DNA from 4 places in the Paraglaciecola sp. 25GB23A genome. Region 3 is predicted to be linked to each of the others. Evidence: predicted binding sites of a transcription regulator. Region 3 holds the regulator's gene; each other region holds the start of a gene.
What was found. The regulator FNR, encoded in region 3, switches genes on or off when oxygen is low (the NO sensors DNR and NnrR bind a similar motif). The targets are predictions, from matches to a motif close to TTGATCTAGATCAA.
Positions count from the first base shown of each region.

Region 1 (3,202 bases), on a different contig from region 3:
TGGACATAGTCAAAAGCAATCCCTTTTTTACGTCCATTATTTTGACAAGCATAGGGACACCAATCAGTGGAGGCTAAGTACAAGGTCTCTGGTATTTGTTGGGCAAAAGATAAGGGCGTGTTTAACAGCATCAAGCCGATGAAAAGTGACGTAATCTTTTGCCTTGTTGGGCTTTGCAAGGGCCTAGCTCCGCGATCGAAAATTCAAACTACATCTGGTATTTAGTCTAGTTATACGCAGGTCGACCAGTAAGTGCAATATTGGATGATTGATTATGTAAACGCTGAATACTTTAACGACTAGCGAACTAATGCTAAATATTGCCTCTTTGTCAAAGTCGTCACAAAGTTTACTGTTGATGTTGTTTTCATCCCCAAAGCGTTTACCTTACTCAATAAAATACCTGCCCACGCACGAAACTACAAATGGCTAATAGTTCATCAAGAAGGAAAGCTATTTTTATGTTGTTGGTCCTGCGGGTTTAGGGGGGAGCTAAGTAGATTTATTAATGGCGGGTATCCGGATTTTTAAGTTGTCGTTTCAACTGAAATATAAAACGACAACTTTTTATTCCGTTAAGGCTGCATCACCAATACATCAGTTTTAAGCAAGGTGAGTATGCTTTCTGCTGTATTTCCCATTAACTTTGCCCTCAGTCCCTTGCGCCCAATACTGCCGATAATCACCAGTTCGGCTTGCACTTTTGAAGCTAGGCTAGGGATTACATTACTTGGGTCACCGGCTTTAATATGAATGTGATCTGGCGAAACAGGCTGGTCTCCTACCATTTGTTGAATGATAGGGATGTATTTTTGCTTGGCTTGTTTTAGGGTTTTATCTTTATCAATAATACCTAAGTCTTTTAACACGGGTGAAATAGCCAAGCTAAAGCAATAGTGTACCGGCATGCCAGAAATGCTGCTTAATTTTGTTGCAGCATTAATCAACTTTTGATTTAAGGCTTGCTTAGATTTAACTTTAGTCGCCATATCTAGTGCCACCATAATGGCGCGCTTTTTACGCCATTTCTTATCTGCCACTAATAAAACAGGCGTCTGACCATTGCGCATAAGATGCCAGTCAGTAGGCACATAAAATGCGCCTTCACTGCGATGACCCGTTTTAACAATCACATCATAGTGAGTGGTTTTACAGTGTTTTTTAACCCAAGCGGAGATGTCTTTTTCCCACACCACCTGCAGCTCTAATTCGGCTTTAATACCTAAGTCGACAATCTTACTACTCAATTCATTTTTATGAGCCTGTAGAATTTTTTCTTTTAGGCCTTCTATTTGCTCCTTATCGAGCTCGGCAGAAATACTTGCAAGATGCTCGTAGTAAAAAGCAACAACATGTAATTTGGCATCAAATTTAGCTGCCAGAGTGGCACTGTGTGCTAAGGCTTTTTGTTCGCAGTCTTGCTTGTCTGCGATGACTAAAATAGAGTTGATATTCATAGGAGTCCCTGTGCTTGATACTTTCTTTGAGCTCTCAGCGTATAAACGATTACGCTATAAGTAAACATTATCGTTAATTATAACTATGATTTTCGAACATAAAGTTGAGATAAAACAACAAAATATCAATTCAGCCTAATTAACCTTTAGGCATCATTTGCATATTAGCCAACTCTTTAAATCTATTTTCGCTGTTACCTAATTGTTCGCGGTAAATCTGTTGATAGGCAAGCACGGCCTTTACATAATTGCGGGTTTCTTTGTAGGGGATGGTTTCAATCCACAGATCCAAAGGCATGCCATTTTTTTCCGGCAGCCAACTTTGCACTCGGCGCCAGCCAGCATTATATGAGGCGGTTACTAAAATGGGGTTGTTGTCCATTTTATCCATTAAATAACGCATGTATTGCGTGCCTAGACCCACATTGATGGTGGGATCAAATAAGCTTGAAGAGCTGACTTTTTCTTTTGCCAAGTAGCGCGCAGTACTTGGCATTACCTGCATTAAACCCATTGCGCCTGCACCTGAATTAGCATCGGGCATAAATGAACTTTCGCGTCTGACGATGGCAAAGGCCCAAGCAGGATCAATGTTGTTTTTCTCAGCACTAGTTTTCAACGTTTGATCAAAGGCCATAGGAAAACGACGCGATAAGTCGTCTAAATAACCCGCCTTTGAAAAGGTAAAGATAGCTTGATCGTGCCAGCCTTTTTGATCGGCCAAAACTGCGGCAATTTTGAGCTGTTCATCTGTGAGTTGAGATTGTAAAAAATTCCATTCCCTTCTGGCACTGACGTTGCGCCCCAGTTCACGAAACTCAAACGCTCGCTGCGTAACTGGCATATTTAAAACTGAATCCAATTGTTGCTGTGTATAAATCAAAGGGATGTTGTTTAGATTGGTATGGCGAGCCAATTTACCACTTGCCATAAAGCCATAATAATGACGCTGGTCGGCTAATTTTTCATAGTTCAACGTGGCTTGTTTTGGCGCGCCAACTTCTTCATAAGCCCGTGCTTGCCAATATTGGAATAAATAATCTTTGGCTAACAAGTCTGGCGCAAATTCAATAACATCTAGTGCATGTTTCCAGTCTTGTTCACGTAATATATGCGCCAAATGCCAACGTACCAATTCTTCGTCTTGGCTAAAAGCACTGGCGCGTTCTAGCCATTCTTCGGCATCAGGATGATTAATAATGGTTAGGGCAAGAGCAAACTTAGTCGCAATAGTTTGCTGTTGTTGCTCTGTAAACTCAAAGCGAGTACTCAATTTTTGCCAACTGCTTAAGGCAAGATCGCGATTAGTCCAAACCAGGTTTGATAAACCATAAGTAATAATTTGCGCTTCGTATTGCGGAACTTTGCCCGGAAAGTTAGACAAGCGGCTTACTTGGCTTGACGAGCGTCGCACCTTTAACCATAAATCTGCCAAATATTGCTGCTCTTTTGGCAACAATGTTTTGAGGTAGGGGATCAGAGTATGACTACCGCCTTGTGCAGCGAGAGTTAAGCGTTGCCATACGAGGGCGTCGGTACGCAGGCCTAAACGTTGCCACTCTAAAAATATTTTATCGCAAGCCTTAGGTTGCGAATCACCCACTACCCATAACTGTTCAATTATCTTTAAGGCCTGCTCCTTTTGATTCGGGTTGGCCAGCATAAACTCAGCGCGCTTACAGGCGAGTTCGTTTTCACCGAGATCACGGTATGAACTTAAAAATAATTCAGCTTGATTCTTTTGT
Region 1 covers NZ_JBDYKM010000011.1:90,196-93,397, forward strand. Annotated here, with positions in the region: gene ABKW31_RS14775 (transporter substrate-binding domain-containing protein) at 1-179, opposite strand, end outside; gene ABKW31_RS14780 (universal stress protein) at 576-1,457, opposite strand; gene ABKW31_RS14785 (transglycosylase SLT domain-containing protein) at 1,597-3,202, opposite strand, start outside.
Region 1: the regulator FNR is predicted to act here: its motif matches at 1,562-1,575, upstream of ABKW31_RS14780 (universal stress protein).

Region 2 (3,202 bases), on a different contig from region 3:
CTTAAGGAGTGGAGGTTTACGCTGACGCCCATATGCAAACATTGCTTGAAGGTCAGGTCTGTGTCTTTATAATTATTCTGGCGTATCAGCTGTTTAATAACATCAACTTGTTCTGTTTTAGACTTTCCACTTAGCATGGTTAAAACCTATCCTATTATTATTTTTATTGGATGCGGATAATTTAATATATGACTCACTATCCATAGTTGCTCTGATTCTACAACAAATATGCTATTTTGCTAAAAAAATACTGGAACCTTTATAAATTAGTAAATTTATACTGTGCTTTAGCTCAATAATCAGAGAAATTTAACAGTAACTACAAGGCAATCGTTGGATCAATTGTTACCGGCACTACAGGGCTTTTAACGTCTGCCAAACCTGCGTACAAGGTCGTTATGATTTTAACGCAGTGTCTAGCTCGGGTTTGCAATAAAAAATGCGGTCCATCAAGTTGCTGTTCTGCATGGTAACTAAACACTTTTTTTATTGAATTTTGGGCTTTTCTATTGAGCAATAAATCTTGTTTAGCGGTAACAATAAAACAAGGGACATCCAAGCGGATACTGGGTTGCTTTAGCCGGTTGAGTATAGACAGTCGATTATTGATACATGCATTTGGCAGCGTTGATAAGGCTTGAAAAAGCGCGTTTAACAAGGCTTTGGTATTGTTCAAACCAAATAAGCATTTAGCCATAAGCTGCATTATTAATTTACTTTTGACAATGCGAGTTATGGGCAGGAGTAAGGCAAACCTCAATAGATAAGATGGTCTATTCACAAAACTAGCAATAAAAACCACATAACTAAATTTATCAGGCGCCATTCGACACAATTCATAAGCGGTTCGTCCAGAAAACGATTCTGCTAAAATGACATATTTCCCATCAGGCAAGTTAGCTAGTATCTGTTTGGCAATTTGCTTATGACCGCTTAACAATATCGTGGGGATAACGGCAATTTTTGTTCTAATTGTTAGGGGTAACAGATCGATTAGTGGTTTAAAAAGAATTCCACTGCCATCTAAGCCGGGCAACATCAATAAAGTAGGGGAATGAGTATTATTTAAAGCATCCATGTACTAGCTATTGATTCCCTGATGTTATTCGCTGCAAGGATTTTATTACCTTTATACTCAACTTACAAAAGTTTTTTGCCTTAAAATTTAACCTGTAAAATTTGCTGTTAGCTAATTTTTTAGTTCAATATTGTCAGGCCTGTTGTGAAGTTGTTGATTTGGATCAACAACTTTTTACTTATAAGCTAACTAATATCATTGAGGTGTATTAATTAGGCTAAACTCAAATAGACAAATACAGGTCAAAATACCCAAGATAGAGAGGAATGAAATGAGTAATTACACAAAGATTTTAGTGGCTCTAGATATATATGCTGAAAGCCACCCCGTGCTAGAAAAAGCACTACAGATTGCCAGTTCAAGTAAACATATTAATATCGTCTATGTCACTGTGCCCATGGTTAACTACCAACCCTTTGGTATGGCTTACGAGGGTGACTTTTTTAATGATTTATGTTTACAAAGTAAGGCAAAACTTAAAGAGCTTGCTGATAAATTTAAAATTCCCGAAACACAGATTTTCAGCCCGGTAGGTAATCCTGCTGATGAAATTCACAACACGGCGAATGATATAAAGGCTGATTTAATTGTCATCGGTACCCATGGCCGCAGTGGATTAAAATTACTTTTAGGCTCTACCGCCAATGGTGTTTTGCACGGCGTGAAATGTGATGTGCTTGCCGTAAAAGTGTAATAACTCTTAATTATCCTATGAGAAACTAAAAAATAGACTCTCCATTCGAGGCTTAGTCGGTTGTAGTTGAATGAACAGAGTGCTTATGAAAGGTTACTAATTGATGATCATTAGGCAAGTTTTCTAAAGTCATCGGAGGGTTCATCATGATTACATCAAGCACACGTTATGTTAGTCAGCTCACACGCAATACGCTGGCGCTCATTTTGGCAGGAGGTAAGGGCAGTCGTTTGTTTGAGCTCACTCAGTCTCAAGCTAAACCCGCCCTGCATTTTGGCGGTAAATTCCGAGTAATCGATTTTCCACTGTCAAACTGTGTTAATTCAGGTATTAAACAAATTGGGGTAATGACCCAATACAAAGCCCATTCACTTATTAGACATTTGGCTCGAGGGTGGGGTCATATGAATCGAGATTTGGGTGAATTTGTCGAGTTATTACCGGCTTCTCAACAACATTCTGAATGTTGGTATGAGGGTACAGCCAATGCTTTATTTCAGAATATTGAATTTATACGAGAGCACGGTCCCAAGTACGTATTAGTGTTGTCTGGCGACCACGTTTACAAAATGGATTATGCTGACATGTTAGCGCAACACGCCGAAAGTGGTGCCGATATGACAGTTTCGTGTATTGAAGTTCCGGTCGAAGACGCTGCTGGGACATTTGGCGTCATGTGTGTTGATAAACAAAACCGCATCATCAACTTCCACGAAAAACCTTCAAACCCCTGCGTTTTAGATGACCGTCCAGGATACACCCTGGCATCAATGGGAAACTATGTATTTAATACCGAGTTTTTAATTCAGCAATTACTTAAAGACGCACAGAATCTAAAATCTGAACACGACTTTGGCAAAGATATCATTCCTGCTTCAATCGACCACAATAAAGTATTAGCCTTTCGCTTTCGAGATATTGAAAACCACCAGCAACCATATTGGCGCGATGTCGGTACTTTAGATTCATTTTACAAAGCCAATATGGATCTAATCAATATTACTCCTCAGCTGAATATTTATGATGAGCATTGGCCTATTTGGACCCATCAAAAACAGTCTCCGCCCGCTAAATTTATATTTAATGATCCTGACCGCAAAGGGTACGCAGTAGATTCTACTGTATCAGGGGGCTGTATTATTTCGGGGGCGTCTATTAACAAATCCCTGCTATTTTCTGACGTCCATGTGCATTCATATAGTCAGGTAGAAGAATCAGTTGTTTTACCAAAAGTGGATATTGGTCGGAATGTAAAAATAAAGCGTGCCATTATCGACAGCGCTTGCAAAATTCCTAGTGGAATGCAAATCGGTATAAACCAAGCCGATGACATCGCTAGAGGATTTCGCATTAGTCAAGACGGTATTGTATTAGTAACACCTTCTATGTTGCAGGCATTAGAAAGCAGATCGCAAGCAACAGAAACAAGC
Region 2 covers NZ_JBDYKM010000002.1:409,773-412,974, forward strand. Annotated here, with positions in the region: gene ABKW31_RS07110 (hypothetical protein) at 1-137, opposite strand, end outside; gene ABKW31_RS07115 (hypothetical protein) at 320-1,078, opposite strand; gene ABKW31_RS07120 (universal stress protein) at 1,350-1,772, shown strand; gene glgC (glucose-1-phosphate adenylyltransferase) at 1,919-3,202, shown strand, end outside.
Region 2: the regulator FNR is predicted to act here: its motif matches at 1,232-1,245, upstream of ABKW31_RS07120 (universal stress protein).

Region 3 (3,202 bases):
CGCAATTTACACGGCAGGCAGTCTAACTAGAGCCGCAGATGTGCTGTGTATTACGCAACCAGCAGTCAGTAATTCTCTAGCGAGATTGCGTGATATGTTAAATGATCCCTTGTTTGTGCGCACCGGACATAGCATGACACCCACGCCAGTGGCACAAAATATTATTGGCCCAGCCAGAGAAGCTTTGGGCTTATTGCGCAAAAGTGTTCAACAGAGCCATATTTTTGACCCGAGTAAAGCGGAAAAAACTTTTCACTTTGCTGCCCGAGATTTACTTGAAGTCAGTATTATGCCAAGACTAACGGCATTATTACAAAAAAGTGCACCCAATATTTCACTAACTAATTACGATTTAGAGCGCAATAATGTTGTATCAGCCATGGCCAGCGGCCATCTTGATTTTTATGCCGATGCCTCATCTTTTAGCGATCCACATTTGTGCAAACAAAAAATTGCCCAAGACAGACTTGTGGTAGTAGCTCGTAAAAATCACCCTGATTTAGCGCAGGGTATGAATATGGAGACCTTCTTGCGTCTTGGCCATATCAATATTTCACATCGTCGCAGTGGTGCAGGCCCTATTGATGTAGCAATTGATAAACTTGGGGCAAAACGTCATGTGGTTTTGCGTAGTCAGCACTTTTTGACGGTTCCCAGCACTATAGTAAAAACTGACCTTATTTCTTGTCTGCCTTATCATTTAGCTAAACACTACGATATTTCGCTTTATGAATTACCCTTTGATCTGCCTCCCCTTGAGTACTTCTTATATTGGCATGTGAGTGCTGACTTAGACTATGCTCACATGTGGATGCGTGAACAAATTGCTCAAGTTGCAACAGCCTTGCACCCCAATTAAAATCGAGAGATGACTTGGTTCGACCGCAATCCACTTTATTTGTATCTGTTGCACGTAGTATGATGTAGTTTCAAAGTGCGAAAAACCAAGGGTGTTAAAAATACTAATGGAATCGAATTCAATAATTGCACAAACACATACCAAACAATGTACCCATGACCAAAAATTGAGTTGTGGAAATTGTCGCCTCAATACGATTTGTATGCCTGTGAGTTTGCACGTCGATGATATTGACCAACTCAATAAAATTATTCAGCGAGGCCGACCTTTAAATAAAGGTGAATATTTGTATCGAGCCAACGATACATTTACATCTGTATATGCCATCCGTTCTGGTGCAGTTAAGGCCCTGACTATCAGTGACAATGGTGACGAGCAAGTGACCGGCTTTTACTTACCTGGAGAAGTAGTGGGTTTAGATGGTTTAGCCAATAATAATTACACTAATTCGGTTATTGCTCTAGAAACCTCTTCGATTTGCGAAATTCCCTTTGGTCGACTTGAAGAGCTCAGTGTGCAGTTGCCCAAATTGCAACGCCATTTTTTACAGTTGATGAGTCGTGAAATCACCCACGAACAGCAGATTATTAGTTTGTTAGGCAAAGCCAGTGCTGAAGCCCGTATTGCTTCTCTACTTCTGAGTATTTCAACCCGCAATAGTAGTCGCAAATTATCGGCAACCGCATTTTTACTGCCTATGTCGCGCACTGATATTGGCAACTATTTAGGACTTACCATTGAAACTGTAAGCCGAACGTTTGCCCGCTTGCAGAAAACCGATGTGATTGCAGTAGATAAAAAAGAAGTGCTCATTAAAGATGTTCTAGGATTGCAACAACTGGCTAAAGGGGCCGAGTAGTCCTCACCACCATAAACTCAAATATTGATACACATCAAGATCACTTGTCGACTGAGCTAGTATGCTAATGCCAATATTATAAAGGCAAGTTTGCCCTTGGCATTAGAAGGTATTCAATGAATGAGCATCTCACCACTTCACTCCCAGTAATATTTACCTGTCTAAAAAATTGTGAAAACGCGCAGTTTGCCAATGACTTATCTAAGGTAATGGATATTGAAGGAATAGCCCAAGGTTACACTATTATTGAGCTTGCTCAATCAGACGCAATGCTTTCATCCCTGCAGTGCAGCAGTAAACAATGTATGGCGATTGATGGTTGCCAATTACAATGTGCTAAAAATGCCTTATCCCAACTCAACATTTGCCCTACTTGGCATATTGTTCTGACCGACTTTAGCGATAATTTAAGCCATAACTCCCCATTTAATTACGCACAGATGGCCCATGTATTAAAAACTATTCAAACTTTATTAACTTCAGCCAATTAAAGTCTTTACCATAAAGCTTGAGCAATACCCTGCTTGCCAGTTTATTTAAAATAATCTAGATTTTATCTTATTATCTTGTTTTAAAGCTAATTTTATCCAGCTCAATAATATAAGGCTCAACAAATTCGTCTGATGTGCCAATCTAACGCTTGCAGCGCCGAGCTATATAAGAAAATGTGAGACTAGTGTGATTTAACATTTTGGTGGCATGATTAGAAGGTGGTTCATAGCCAAACTTTCAACTATGATGCACTGCAGTATCTATTTAAAACTAAGTGAATTAATGCCCATGAGTTGTCGACTAAATATACAGGTTTTTAGTTCTCTATTGCTGTTGGCTTTTTCAAACTTAGCATTTGCTATAAACATAAGCTTGATCATACCTGACAATAAAGGCCCGGCTTTTTGGGCTCTGGTTCATCATATTAGCGCCGCAGCAGCTGAGCGAGTTGATGTTAATTTAGAGGTCATATATGGTGGAGAAAATCGTTATTCAGTGCGCAGTATTATCGAAGAAATTACTGCGCGTAAAAATAAACCAGACTATCTTATTTTTAGACCCTTTTATGGCAATGCAACAATAGTATTTGACAAAGTTGAGGCAAGTGGCATTCACTTTGTCACTTTAGAACAAGCTTTCTCAGGAGACGAGGCGAAACAATTACAACGGCCACAACAAAAATATAAATATTGGATTGGTGAGGTTAGTTATGACAACGCTTCCGGTGGTCAACTATTACTGGATGCTCTGCTTGGTGAGTTAAAGATTCAACAGCCTACACTTAAGCCCTCTATCACAGCTATTGGTGGGGACTTTGATAATCTATCCCAAACCAGAGAGTATGCATTAACCCAACTGCAACACAATAGAGATCCTAGATTCAATCAAGTTTTCCCCAGCCATTGGAATCCAAATAGCCTAAAAGAGAATATGGGCTTGATTCTTGAGCGTTACCCCGCTACCAGTATTTTTTGGTGCGCAGGTGACCAATT
Region 3 covers NZ_JBDYKM010000001.1:995,286-998,487, reverse strand. Annotated here, with positions in the region: gene ABKW31_RS04275 (LysR family transcriptional regulator) at 1-859, shown strand, start outside; gene fnr (fumarate/nitrate reduction transcriptional regulator Fnr) at 966-1,718, shown strand; gene ABKW31_RS04265 (putative zinc-binding protein) at 1,835-2,209, shown strand; gene ABKW31_RS04260 (ABC transporter substrate-binding protein) at 2,499-3,202, shown strand, end outside.

Region 4 (3,202 bases), on a different contig from region 3:
AAGCGATAAAGATATCAGTATAAAAGCCTTGATCAAAGATCCAGGGGCTCCAGATATTCACTTGGCATTCAAACTGCGCATTGATTCCGAGGTCAATGAGTGGAAAGTCTACGATATTTTGGCAGAAGGAATTAGTTTGCTGTCTAGTAAAGAGAGTGAATTTGCGCCCATTCTGCGTGCAAATGGAATTCAAGCTGTAATTGATAACATGCACACCAGTAACAATGCTCCCATTAAGCTGGCTACTAGTGAAACTGCCAGTAAAAGCAAATAAAACAGCATTTTCAGTGAACAAAATAGTCATTTGAACGTATTGAAATAGTAATTAGAGCGAGGAAACAAATGACTACACTGCCACCACTTGAAGAAGCTGAGATATCCCGTGTGATTGAAATGGCATGGGAAGACCGCACTGCGTTTGAAACCATTGAACGTTTATTTGGCTTGGACGAATCTAAGGTAATTAGTTTAATGCGCCGGCATTTAAAAGCTAAAACTTTTAAAAATTGGCGCCAACGCGTTACTGGTCGAAAAACAAAACACTTGAAACTCCGCTCTCCTGATATTGATAGGGCTTATTGTCCTTCTCAATACAAACCTAAAGGCAGTCGACAATAAGCTTATTGCTTAAATCTGACTAAAGGTTTTGCCTTCTGTTCTGTATAAGGTAAGTTAAGTGCATTGGGTTATGGCTAGATCCACAAAACTAAAATGCGGGTTTATGCTCACTTATATAGGCAGTTAGGGCATTGTTGAATAAGAAGTCAGATGGCTTGTTGCGACTACATCAAAGTGAAACTGAAAAGTTAGAATTAGAACATCAAGCAGCTAAATTATTTATGCGCTGGTATGAACACGATAGCGGTAAGCGCATCCGTCATCTTTGGCACAATAGACCGAGTAAACCCGATGTATCTTGTCGCTTAGAAGGTCAACGTTTAGATTTAGAAATTGCCCACTTATATGGAACTGAGCAAGAAGCAATGCAAATTCTTGGCCGTGAACTGAGCGAGTTAACCCGCCAAGAACTGCGCCAACTAGAACAAAATACCCTACCCGCCCAGCGTTTATTAAAAGCACTTAATCGCATCTTACTCAATAAATCTTATAAACATTATAAAACTAAAAGAGTATGGTTGGTGATCCGCAACGCACATCCAGCTTGGGACACAGAACAAATAAAAGGGCTGCAGCATTGTATTGATGTGCCCACCCGTCACCCCTTTGAGCAAATTTGGTTAGTCGGTGACTGGGCGGGCAAAAGTGGCATTGTGCAATTATATCCCTAATTAGTAGGAGATTGCTGTGGTTCACTCAGCGATTTTTGGGCCTAAATTGCCGCTTCAGTAGTTTTAATAATACTAAAAAGAGAGTCCTTTAATTGCACACGTTGACGTTTTTTACTTTCAAGCACATCGTCTGACGGCGTTTCACTGCCCGTTTCCATCCTATAAATCTCTGTGGTCAATTCTTCATAATTATCGTACAGACGAACAAAATGTTTATCATTCATTTTTAAATGTCGAATAGTGTGATGATGCTCAGGTAACTCTTTCAATAAATCGTGTTTTTCGATACTCATTATAATTCCTCAAGTGACTGTATTAACCTTGAGTTGACTATCGCACTTTACATAGAATTGAAACTTGATCTAAATCATATAATTTGAGTTTATCGGTATTGTATTCAGCCACGAGAAGTTGAAGGAGGTTCAAATAGACAAACTAGGGTTGAAGCAAAAGGAAAAGTTGAGCACTAATAAATGTAGGAACTGTTGCTTGAGTAGGGATGTATATTACGGGTTTATATCAAAAAAAGCCCAGTAACCAGTGTACCCAACTTCAAACGCTGACCTTTGAGCCAGCTAATGACGGCAACCCTTGCAGAAAAATGTGATTGTAAACGCTCAAAAGGGGTTATCTGACCCCCTTTGGGCATTGTGATTCTGTAAGCTTAAGTACCCGACTTAATACCTTCTAGGCTGGCTTTTTCATCCACGCTGCACACCAACCATTTGCATTCACTAATTTACCGGGGAAGATATTACAGCCGAGCCATTCTTCACCTGCGCCTTTAATTTGCATGCAATTGGCACAGACGGCACCTTCGACCGGAGATTTATGAACATATTTCAGAGCCTTAGCCGTGACATCATCCTCACTTAGCTTTTCTTCAGCAAAGGCACGTATACTAACACTGCCAAGCGTAACTCCTACTAATCCACCAGCACTGTATTTTAAAAATCGACGTCTATCTATATTTGACATGGCAACACCTTTATCTTGGTTAAGACTCACAATAGAGCATTGTCTTAAACGGATAAAACAATGCATTGGATCGATTTTTTGCTGAATATAATTCACTGTTTTTGTGCTGTGGTGGGTGGAGTTGCTATATGCCTGTGATAGGTGAATGAGATATCTTTGCTGGCTTTATTCTGCTAAAATTTTGTTCGAGTTATTGATGAAATATCCCAATTCGATGAGCTAATTTGACAACGAAATTTAGTACTTTGAACATAAGTTTTAAAATAATAATATAAGTTCAGACAATCTTTAACTTATGCTTATAGGCCACGGCACAAACCCAAAATAGTTCACTTACATTGTCAATCAATACGTCTTATTTGTAGCTATGGAGATAGCTAAGCGCAAACTAAATCCCCCTCTTCCGCTAGCACATATTATTAGGAGTAGTTTATTATGGCAGACCCCTTGCTTGACTTGATTGAAGAAATCATCGCCGCACCGGAAGAGCCTAATGGGGTGAGTCCAACGGTCACTGCTTTAGTTGCAGCCAAAGATGAAGATGAGCTTGCCTTATTGCTTGAATCATTGCCTCTGCAACAACGTTTAGACGTGTGGCATAGCATTGGCCAACACAAAAAATTAGATGTACTGCTCGCCATGCGTGGCGATCCACGTGAAACCTTAATTAAAGCCACCGATGAGCAAGAATGGGACGAACTTTTTTACGACATCGAAGCTGAAGATTTATTAGAACTTGCCGACTCGCTACCTAGCCAATTAATGGATCAGGCGTTTGCAGCGATGGACAAGTTGCAGAAGCAATACTTTAATCAAGCCAATGAGTACACTGAAGAACAAATCGGTCGCTGGGCTATCCATGATCTACTAATCTTACCGGTTAACGCCAAAGTAAGAGATGCCTATCGACTTATGCGGCGTGAAATCAGTGATCA
Region 4 covers NZ_JBDYKM010000009.1:77,857-81,058, forward strand. Annotated here, with positions in the region: gene ABKW31_RS13670 (ABC transporter substrate-binding protein) at 1-274, shown strand, start outside; gene ABKW31_RS13675 (TIGR03643 family protein) at 343-618, shown strand; gene ABKW31_RS13680 (hypothetical protein) at 774-1,289, shown strand; gene ABKW31_RS13685 (DUF465 domain-containing protein) at 1,331-1,582, opposite strand; gene ABKW31_RS13690 (high-potential iron-sulfur protein) at 1,977-2,267, opposite strand; gene ABKW31_RS13695 (magnesium transporter) at 2,703-3,202, shown strand, end outside.
Region 4: the regulator FNR is predicted to act here: its motif matches at 1,647-1,660, upstream of ABKW31_RS13685 (DUF465 domain-containing protein).